Regions from separate parts of the Agromyces sp. NPDC060279 genome, predicted to be linked through region 1. Evidence: predicted binding sites of a transcription regulator. Region 1 holds the regulator's gene; the other holds the start of a gene.
What was found. Region 1 encodes HrcA, which represses chaperone genes, less so after heat shock. Its sites were predicted from a motif close to TTNGCACTCGNNNNNNNCGAGTGCNAA; they were not measured.
Positions count from the first base shown of each region.

Region 1 (5,149 bases):
CGCCGGCGGGCTACCGCCCGGCGGAGGACAGCGTGAAGATCGGCTCGGGGCGGGAGCGCTTCGAGAAGGCCGCGGAAGAACTGATGACCTGGGGCGTCCAGCGCGGCGCCGGGCTCGAGGTGCTCGACGTGACCGCCGGCACCGGCACGCAGTACACCGGCATCGCCTACGACGTCGAGGGGGCGCCCGCCGCCGGCGCCCAGCCGCACACCGAGCAGCGCTTCGCCGCCGACGGCACACCGTACCTCGCTGCGGGGATGACCGCGACGCTCCGCTCGCAGCGCCGCTTCGGGCACCACGACACGCACGTGCTCGTCGTCTACGTCATCGACGAGCCGGACCGCATCGGCTTCGCCTACGGCACGACCGCCGACGGCGAGGAGAGCGGCGAGGAGTCGTTCGTGCTCGAGCACCGCGAGGACGACAGCGTCTGGCTCACGATCCGCTCGGCGCTGCAGACGGCGGGCGGCGCCCGCGCCGTCGTGGCCCCCGCCGTGCGCCGCCGCCGCCGCGAGCTCACCCAGCGGGAGCTGCGCGCGCTGCACCCCGCCTTCGTCTGAGCCGTGGCCGGACCGCTCCCCATCGGCGATCCCGCGCCGGCGGACGGGCTGCTGCCCGCCCAGACCATCGACGGCGTCGCCGAGCGTGCGCTCGGGCTGTACGTGCACGTGCCCTTCTGCCGCGTGCGCTGCGGGTACTGCGACTTCAACACGTACACGGCGACCGAGCTGCGCGGCGTCGCGCAGGCCGACTACGCAGGACAGGCGATCGGGGAACTGCGCTTCGGCGCGGCGGCGCTCGAGGCATCCGGTCTGCCGGCCCGCGAGCTCAGCACCGTGTTCTTCGGCGGCGGCACCCCGACGCTGCTGCCCGCCGCTCAGCTCGTCGAGATGCTCGCGGCCGCACGCCGCGAGTTCGGCATCCGCCCGGGTGCCGAGGTGACCACGGAAGCGAACCCGGACTCGGTGGATGCCGCGTACCTCGCCGAGCTCCGTGACGGCGGCTTCACCCGCGTCTCGTTCGGCATGCAGTCGGCGGTGCCGAGCGTGCTCGCGACCCTGGACCGCACGCACGACCCCGCGCGGGTGCCGCTCGTCGTCGCCTGGGCGCGCGAAGCGGGGCTCGACGTCAGCCTCGACCTGATCTACTCCACGCCGGGCGAGCGCCTGGTGGACTGGCGCACGAGTCTCGAGGCCGCCATCGCCGCCGAGCCCGACCATCTGAGTGCCTACTCGCTCATCGTCGAGGACGGCACGAAGCTCGCCCGCCAGGTGCGCCGCGGCGAGCTCGCCGCCCCCGACGACGACCTCGCCGCCGACATGTACGAGCTCGCCGACGAGCTGCTCGCCGAGGCTGGCTTCGGCTGGTACGAGGTGAGCAACTGGGCTCGCGGCGAGGCGCACCGTTCGCAGCACAACCTCGGGTACTGGCGCGGCGACGACTGGTGGGGCGTCGGGCCCGGCGCGCACAGCCACGTCGGCGGCGTGCGCTGGTGGAACGCGAAGCACCCGGCCGCGTACGCCGACCGCATCGCCGCCGGCGTCTCTCCGGCGGTCGGCCGGGAGACGCTCGACGCGGCGACGCGGGAGACCGAGCGGGTGCTGCTCGGCACCCGGATCCGCGAGGGGCTCGAGATCGCCTCGCTCCCCGAGCCGGGGCGCTCGGCGATCGCCGGCCTCATCGCCGACGAGCTCGTCGAGCCGAGGGCGGCGCTCGCCGGCCGGCTGACGCTCACTCGCCGCGGACGGCTGCTCGCCGACGCCGTGGTCCGGCGTCTGCTCGGCTGAGTCGCGCGGGCTCCGATCGGGCCGGAACGCCGAATCGCCCGCCTCCGCGGGGGAGACGGGCGATTCGAGGATGCGGTGATCAGCTCACGAACTTGATCGACATCGGGTAGACGTAGGGCTGGCCCTGGTTCGCCTTGATGGCCGCGATGATGCTGAACACGATCACCACGATGGCGACGGCGAGGATCACGAAGAAGCCGATGATGACGATGGTCAGGATGCCGCCGACGATGCTCGCGATGAGCATGGTGAGCTGGAAGTTCAGCGCCGTCGCGGTGTGCGCGCGCACGAACGGGCCCTTGTCCTTCAGCAGCAGGTACCCGAGCAGCGCCGGGATGAAGCCGAAGAAGATGCCGCCGATGTGCACGAGCGTCGCCCAGAGCTTCTCGTCGGCCGGGTTGAGCGGCTGCGACTGCTGGTAGGGGCTGCCGGGCGGGGGAGCCGGCGGGCCGGGAGGCGGCGGCGTCGGCGGGGTCGGTGGGGTGGGCACGTCGGTCATGGAAGGCCTCCTGGCTGCACCGCCTGCGCGGTGGGATGGTCGGACGCCTCCATGGTGGCAGAAACGGCGCGCCGGACGGAAGGGCCCGTCCGGCGCGCCGCCGGTGCTGCTGCGGCCTGGATCGGCCGAGTTCGACTACTTGATGAGCCGGAGCGCGAAGGGGTAGCGGTAGTGCTGCCCGTCCTTCACGCGCAGGAACGCGATGATCGAGAAGACGATGGAGATCACCCAGACGGCGAGCGAGATGAGGCCGCCGATGAGGATGATCGAGAGCACGGCGCCGATGACGTAGCCGATGAGCATCGTGATCTGGAAGTTCAGGGCCTCCTTCGCCTCGACGTTGGTGAACTGGCCGCGGTCCTTGAAGACGAGCCAGATGATCAGCGAGGGCAGGAAGCCGAGGATGCCGCCGAGGTGGGCGAAGGAGGCCCACTGGATGTCCTGGTCCTGCGGGAGCGGCCCGGCTGCGGCGGCCGGCTGCGGGGGCACGGGCTGCTGGGGCGGCACGTTCGGGTCGGGCGTCTGTGCGTTGGGGTCGGTCATGGCGATGCCTTTCGGGGCTGGGGATCGGCCGCGGCTCGTACGGACCCGTTCGGGGGACGGCGCGCGGACTCGGGATCACCGTAGCGCCGCCCGTGGGGCGTCGCAATGCCCGCGGCGCAGGATGTCGCGATAGGATTGGCACTCGAAGAAGACGAGTGCCAATGGACGGGAGGTGGGGCTGATGGTCTCCGATCGAGGGCTCGCCGTGCTCCGCGCGATCGTGCAGGACTACGTCGCCTCCCGCGAGCCGGTCGGCTCGAAGACGATCGTCGAGCGGCACGCCTTCGGCGTCTCGGCCGCGACGATCCGCAACGACATGGCCCTGCTCGAAGAGGAGGAGCTGATCGCGGCCCCGCACACCTCGTCCGGGCGCATCCCCACCGACAAGGGCTACCGCGTCTTCGTCGACCAGCTGAGCGAGCTGCGGCCGCTGAGCCAGGCCCAGCGCCACGCCATCGAGACCTTCCTCGGCGAGTCGAGCGACCTCGACGAGCTCCTGGCCCGCACCGTGCGGCTGATCGCGCAGCTCACCAACCAGCTCGCCGTCGTGCAGTACCCGAGCTTCGCGAACTCGCGGGTGCGCCACGTCGAGCTCGTGGCGCTCGCGCCCGACCGGGTGCTCTGCATCCTCATCACCGACTCCGGCCAGGTCGAGCAGCGCGTCGCCGAGCTCGGCTCGCCGGTCGACGAGCAGACGCTCGCCTCGCTCCGGGCCCGCTTCAACGAACTCGCCGCCGGGCGCACCCTCGCCGAGGCCGCGCAGGCGCTCTCAGGCGAGGTGCCCGCGGTCGACCCGCGGCACGCGCAGGTGCTGCACACGCTCGCGACCACCCTCGCCGAGCAGGCCCGCGTCCAGCGCGGCGACCGCCTCGTGGTCGCCGGCGCCGCGAACCTGGTGCGCACCGAGCAGGACTTCGCCGGCTCCATCCTCGGAGTGATCGAGGCCATCGAGGAGCAGGTCGTGCTGCTGAAGCTCTTCGGCGAGATGGCGTCCGATCAGCACGGCGTCGCCGTCAGCATCGGTCGCGAGAACGCCCCCTTCGGCCTCGCCGAGACCTCGGTCGTCGCGAGCTCGTTCGCGGTGGCCGGCCGCGACGTCTCGCGGCTCGGCGTCGTCGGCCCGACCCGCATGGATTACACCACGAGCATGGCGGCGGTCCGCGCGGTCGCGCGCTATCTCTCCCGCACGCTCGGCGAGCACTGACCCGCCGCCGTCATCGACCAGCCGCACCCCGGCACCCATCGAAAGGAACCGCCCTCCGTGGCAGACCACTACGAGGTCCTCGGCGTCTCCCGCGACGCCACCCCTGACGAGATCAAGAAGGCCTACCGCCGGCTCGCCCGCGAGCTGCACCCCGACGTCAACCCGGGCGCCGAGGCGTCCGAGCGCTTCAAGGAGGTGACGCACGCCTACGACGTGCTCTCCGACCCGAAGCAGCGCCAGCAGTACGACCTCGGCGGGCAGGGCGGCTTCGGCGGCCAGGCCGGCTTCGGGGGCTTCGGCGACATCTTCGAGACCTTCTTCGGCGGCGGCCAGCAGAGCCGGGGGCCGCGCTCGCGGCGCGAACGCGGGCAGGACGCGCTGATCCGCGTGGAGCTCGGCCTCGAGGAGGTCATCTTCGGCACGCACCGCGAGCTCGAGGTCGACACCGCGGTCGTCTGCGAGACGTGCCACGGCAGCTGCTGCGCCCCGGGCACCTCGCCCGTCACGTGCGACATCTGCCACGGCACCGGGCAGATCCAGCGCACCGTGCGCTCGCTGCTCGGCAACGTCGTCACCGCGAGCCCCTGCGGCTCCTGCCGCGGCTACGGCACGATCATCGCCACGCCCTGCGTGACCTGCCAGGGGCAGGGCCGGGTCCGGGCTCGTCGCACCGTGCCGGTCGACATTCCCGCCGGCGTCGACACGGGCCTCCGGCTGCAGATGCCGGGCTCGGGCGAGGCCGGTCCCGCCGGCGGCCCGAACGGCGACCTCTACCTCGAGATGAAGGTGAAGACGCACGAGGTCTTCAGCCGCGACGGCGACGACCTGCTCTGCACGCTCGAGGTCGCGATGACCGACGCCGTGCTCGGCACCAGCGCCACGGTGCACGCCCTCGACGGCGACGTCGAGCTCGAGCTGAAGCCGGGACTGCAGTCGGGCGAGGTGCTGACCGTCAAGGACCGCGGCGTCACGCGGCTCCGCGGCAACGGTCGTGGCGACCTCCGCATCGGCGTGCACGTCGTCACCCCGACGAAGCTCTCCGGCAAGGAGCGCGAGCTCGTCGAGAAGCTGGCCGCCGCGCGCAAGCAGAAGGCGCCCGAGCTCGCGCACTTCCAG
Region 1 covers NZ_JBHXBK010000003.1:187,423-192,571, reverse strand. The annotation lists gene ACFWE1_RS12015 (DUF1990 family protein) at 1-560, shown strand, start outside; gene hemW (radical SAM family heme chaperone HemW) at 564-1,787, shown strand; gene ACFWE1_RS12005 (DUF4870 domain-containing protein) at 1,867-2,286, opposite strand; gene ACFWE1_RS12000 (DUF4870 domain-containing protein) at 2,422-2,829, opposite strand; gene hrcA (heat-inducible transcriptional repressor HrcA) at 3,011-4,033, shown strand; gene dnaJ (molecular chaperone DnaJ) at 4,091-5,149, shown strand, end outside.

Region 2 (5,149 bases), on a different contig from region 1:
CGGCGACCGGAGCGGCCGCCTTCTCGGGCTTGTCGGCGACGACGGCCTCGGTCGTAAGGAAGAGGCCGGCGATCGACGCGGCGTTCTGCAGCGCCGAACGGGTCACCTTGGCGGGGTCGATGATGCCCTGGGCGAGCAGGTCGCCGTACTCGCCGGTCGCGGCGTTGAGGCCGTGACCCGCGGGCAGCTCCGAGACCTTGTTCGCGACGACGCCCGGCTCGAGGCCCGCGTTGAGGGCGATCTGCTTGAGCGGCGCCTCGATCGCGACCTTGACGATGTTCGCACCGGTCGCCTCGTCGCCGACGAGCTCGAGCTTCTCGAACGCCGCCTTGCCGGCCTGGATGAGCGCGACGCCACCACCGGCGACGATGCCCTCCTCGACGGCCGCCTTCGCGTTGCGGACGGCGTCCTCGATGCGGTGCTTGCGCTCCTTGAGCTCGACCTCGGTCGCCGCGCCCGCCTTGATGACGGCGACGCCGCCGGCGAGCTTGGCGAGGCGCTCCTGGAGCTTCTCGCGGTCGTAGTCGGAGTCGGTGTTCTCGATCTCCTGGCGGATCTGCGCGACACGGCCGGCGATCTGCTCGGCGTCGCCCGCGCCCTCGACGATGGTCGTCTCGTCCTTGGTGATGACGACCTTGCGCGCCTGACCGAGCAGGTCGAGCGTGACGTTCTCGAGCTTGAGGCCGAGCTCCTCGCTGATGACCTGGCCACCGGTGAGGATGGCGATGTCCTGCAGCTGGGCCTTGCGGCGGTCGCCGAAGCCGGGAGCCTTGACGGCGACCGACTTGAAGATGCCGCGGACCTTGTTGACGATCAGGGTCGCGAGCGCCTCGCCGTCGACGTCCTCGGCGATGATGAGCAGCTGCTTGCCGGTCTGGATCACCTTGTCGACGATGGGCAGCAGGTCCTTGATGTTCGAGACCTTGCTGTTCGCGATGAGGATGTACGGGTCCTCGAAGACCGCTTCCTGGCGCTCGGGGTCGGTGACGAAGTACGCCGACAGGTAGCCCTTGTCGAAGCGCATGCCCTCGGTCAGCTCGAGCTCGGTGCCGAAGGTGTTCGACTCCTCGACGGTGACGACGCCCTCCTTGCCGACCTTGTCGATCGCCTCGGCGATGATCTCGCCGATCTGGGGGTCGGCGGCGGAGATCGACGCGGTGGCGGCGATCTCGTCCTTGGTCTCGATCTCCTTCGCGGCGGAGAGGAGCTCCTCCGAGACGGCCGAGACGGCCTTCTCGATGCCGCGCTTCAGCGAGATGGGGTCGGCGCCGGCGGCAACGTTGCGGAGACCCTCGCGCACGAGCGCCTGGGCGAGGACGACCGAGGTGGTCGTGCCGTCACCGGCGACGTCGTCGGTCTTCTTCGCGACCTCCTTGACGAGCTCCGCACCGATCTTCTCGTACGGGTCGTCGAGCTCGATCTCCTTCGCGATCGAGACGCCGTCGTTCGTGATCGTGGGGGCGCCCCACTTCTTCTCGAGGACCACGTTGCGGCCGCGCGGGCCGAGGGTGACCTTGACCGCGTCGGCGAGCGTGTTCAGGCCGCGCTCGAGCCCACGACGGGCTTCCTCGTCGAAAGCGATGATCTTTGCCATGAGTTTCCTCTCGTCCCTTCACGGACGTCAAAAGAATGGTGGTTAGCACTCGAAACGACTGAGTGCTAAGACGATTCTGGCACTCTGCGTTCGAGAGTGCAAGGCGAGCGGATCACCGCCGACATCCCGCCGGGCGGACACGACAGAACGCGCCCCCGCCGACCGGGAGCGCGTTCTGGAACGGTCGCGACTCAGACGGCGCGCACCGATTCGGCCTGCGGGCCCTTCGATCCGGTGCCGAGCTCGAAGGCGACCTGCTGGCCCTCCTCGAGCACCTTGTACCCGCTCATGTCGATCGCGGAGTAGTGGACGAAGACGTCCTGCCCACCTCCATCGACCGTGATGAAGCCGTACCCCTTCTCAGCGTTGAACCACTTGACGGTTCCGTTCGCCATGCTCACTCCCAGATTCGCACTCGAACGACGGCAGAGTTGCGCGTCGGCTCAGCATGCTCACAGAGCCGGCGGGCGCGCGCAAGAGCCTGAATGGCGGGAAAGGTCGCAGAATGGCAACGATTCTCCGCTTCAGCCGGGACCCGGCAGCCGGCGTCCGCCAGGTCAGCCGGCGTTCGCCGCCGCGTAGTCCGCGCCGAGGACGACGGTAATCGTGCCGCCGGTCTCCGCGATGGAGGGATCGAGCCCGACGTCGCCGACTCCGAGCGCGCCGAGCACGCCGCGCGCCGCGCCCTCGAGCTCCTCGCTCGCGTAGTAGACGATCGTCGTCTCGATGGTGTCCTCGCTCGCGTTCGCCGCCGAGGACACGGGCACACCGGCGGCCTGCAGCGCCTCGGAGGCCGTCGCGGCGAGCCCGCTCGTGTCCGTGCCGTTCAGCACGAGCACCGGCACATCGGGGGCGACGGTCGGCGCGGCGGTCTCGACCGGCTGATCCGACTGGGGCGGCGTCGAGGGCTCGGCGAAGTCGAGGCGGCCGTTGAAGATCATGAGGCCGATGATCCCCGCCGCGACGAGGACCAGGGTCACCAGTGCGGCGATGCCGAAGGCGAGCCATCCGCGGCCGCGCCGCTCGGGAGCACGGTGGGCGCCGACGCGGTCGATGCCGTTCGGCAGGCTGTCGAATCGGTCGCGGGGAAAGTTCTGCGCCATGGGTCCAGTTCGATCGTCGGGGCCGCGCTCAGTCGAGCGGCCGGCCGGGCGTGGGAGTCCGGAGCGCCCGTGCGGCGACGCGGGCGTCGCGCAGGCGCAGGAGGCGGTTCACGAGGAGCGGATCGTGTCGCAGCGCGGCGGGCTGCTCGATGATCCCGCTGAGGAGCCGGTAGTACCTGGCGCCGCTCAGCCCGAGCTCGTGGCGGATGGCCTCGCTCTTGGCGTCGGCGTCGGGCCAGGACCGCGCCTCGAAGGCGAGGATGCGCACGGAGCGGTCGTCGAGCGCGGCGTCCGCGCCCGTCGTGCCGCTTGCGCCCATCGTCTCGCCTCCAGCTCTCGCCGCGCGGTGCGCGCCTCGAAGCACATCCTAGGCTCGGGCCGCCGAGAGGAGGCCGCGCGCACGGCGTGTGTTCGGCATCCAGCGGCCCTCGGGGCGCCGGGAACAGCACCGCACCCGCGCACGTTGTATGACGATGCCGGGTTTGCCCGGCGCGCCGAGCCTGCCACGATGGAGCTGGCGGCGATCGCGCGAGCCACCCCGGCTCGCGGATCCGCCCGGCGCGGAACGAATCGAGAGGATTCCGAGAATGAGCTATCGGGTCGACAAGAGCGACGAGCAGTGGCGCCAGGAGCTCGACCCCGAGCAGTACTCCGTGCTGCGCGAGGCGGCGACCGAGCGTCCGTGGACGGGCGAGCTGCTCGACGAGCACCGCGCCGGGGTCTACCAGTGCGCCGCGTGCGGCGCCGAGCTGTTCAAGAGCGGCACGAAGTTCGACTCCGGCTGCGGATGGCCGAGCTTCTACGAGTCCGTCCGGCCGGAGGCGGTCGAGCTGATCGAGGACACGAGCCTCGGCATGGTGCGCACCGAGGTGCGCTGCGCGAGCTGCGGCTCCCACCTGGGGCACGTCTTCCCCGACGGCTTCGGCACCCCGACCGGGGATCGCTACTGCATGAACTCGATCGCGCTCGACTTCACGCCGGAATCCTGAGCGTGGCCTCGGCGAGGGAGGCGGCGCTCCGGCGCCGCTCCTCCCCCAAGGTGACCGAGCGCGCGCCCGACGACGCCGAGCTGCTCGAGCTGCTCGCGGCCGCCGGGCGGGTGGCCGACCACGGCTCCCTCGCGCCCTGGCGGGTGATCGCCCTCCGCGGCGACGCCCGCGCAGGGCTCGGCCGGGCACTCGGCGAGGCGGCATCCGCCCGGGGCGCCGACCCCGAGAAGGTCGCCGCGAAACCGCTGCGCGCACCGCTGCTCGTCGCGGTCGTCGCGACAACCCGCCCGCACTTCAAGGTGCACGCCTGGGAGCAGGAGGCGGTCGCGTCCGGCGTCGCCCACGTGCTCAGCCTGCTGCTCGATGAGGCCGGCTGGGGCGTCATGTGGCGCTCCGGGCCCTACACGCGCGATGCGGCCGTGGCCGAGTTCCACGGGCTCGCCGAGGGCGAGCTCCTGCTCGGTTGGCTCTACGTCGGCGGTCGCCCGGAGGAGCCCCGGCCCGAACGGCGTGATCCCGACGTCGCGGAGCGCTTCGAATCGCGCGGCTGAGCCGTTACGCGCCGCCGCTCTTCGCCGCGTGCGCGTGCCGCGACCAGCGGACGCTCGCGACGATCACGGCGACGAGGGCGAGCACGGTGCCGCCGACGGTGGCGAACTCCAGCGGACGCTCGGCCGTGGGCAGCAGCAGGTCGAGCGCGAGGGCTGCGGCGAGCTGCCCCGCCACTCCGCACAGGGCGAGCAGGAGCACGCCGATCGTGCGGACGACGGCCGCCTGCGCCCCGATGAAGACGCAGCCGAGCGCCCCGCCGACGTAGAGCCACCAGGTGCCGGGCAGCGCCGGGAACCCCGCGATCGCGCCATGCACGACGGCCGCGACGACGAGCGCGATCGTGCCGCCCAGGAAGTTGCCGAAGGTGGCCGTCAGCGCGCTCCCCGCGGCCTGCTTGACCCGCCCGTTCACGGCCTGCTGCCAGCCGACACCGACGCCGGCCGTGAACGGCAGCAGCATGAGCAGGAGCGGCACGTCGTGCGCGAGCTGCGCCGAGACGGCCCAGGCGATCGCGCCGAGCGCGAGGAGGGCGCCGAGCACCCGGGTCGGCGTCAGCCGTCGACGGCCGCCCGGGCCCAGCCCGATGAGGTCGAACAGGATGCCGCCGACGGTCTGCCCGGCGACGATCGCCACGGTGAACAGCGCCACCCCGAGCGTCGCGGCGGAGAGCCCCTGCGTCGTGACGAACCATGCTCCGGCGAGCCCGCCGAGGAGCATCCACCAGGCGAGCCGACGGTCCGCGAGCGCCGCGCGCACCCGGCCGAGGCCGACGCGGCCCGGCTTCCACACGCACAGCGCGAGCGAGAGGATCACGAGCCCGCTGCCGAACGAGATGGCGGCGGCCGTGTACGGGTCGCCGACCACGCGGGCGAACTCGCCGTTGATGCGCGACTGCACGGCGGTGAGCCCGC
Region 2 covers NZ_JBHXBK010000001.1:837,282-842,430, forward strand. The annotation lists gene groL (chaperonin GroEL) at 1-1,594, opposite strand, end outside; gene ACFWE1_RS03920 (cold-shock protein) at 1,786-1,989, opposite strand; gene ACFWE1_RS03925 (LytR C-terminal domain-containing protein) at 2,152-2,697, opposite strand; gene ACFWE1_RS03930 (DUF3263 domain-containing protein) at 2,726-3,016, opposite strand; gene msrB (peptide-methionine (R)-S-oxide reductase MsrB) at 3,285-3,686, shown strand; gene ACFWE1_RS03940 (nitroreductase family protein) at 3,689-4,237, shown strand; gene ACFWE1_RS03945 (DMT family transporter) at 4,242-5,149, opposite strand, start outside.
Region 2: a site for HrcA is predicted at 1,637-1,663, ahead of groL (chaperonin GroEL). Genes of this name have one in related genera too.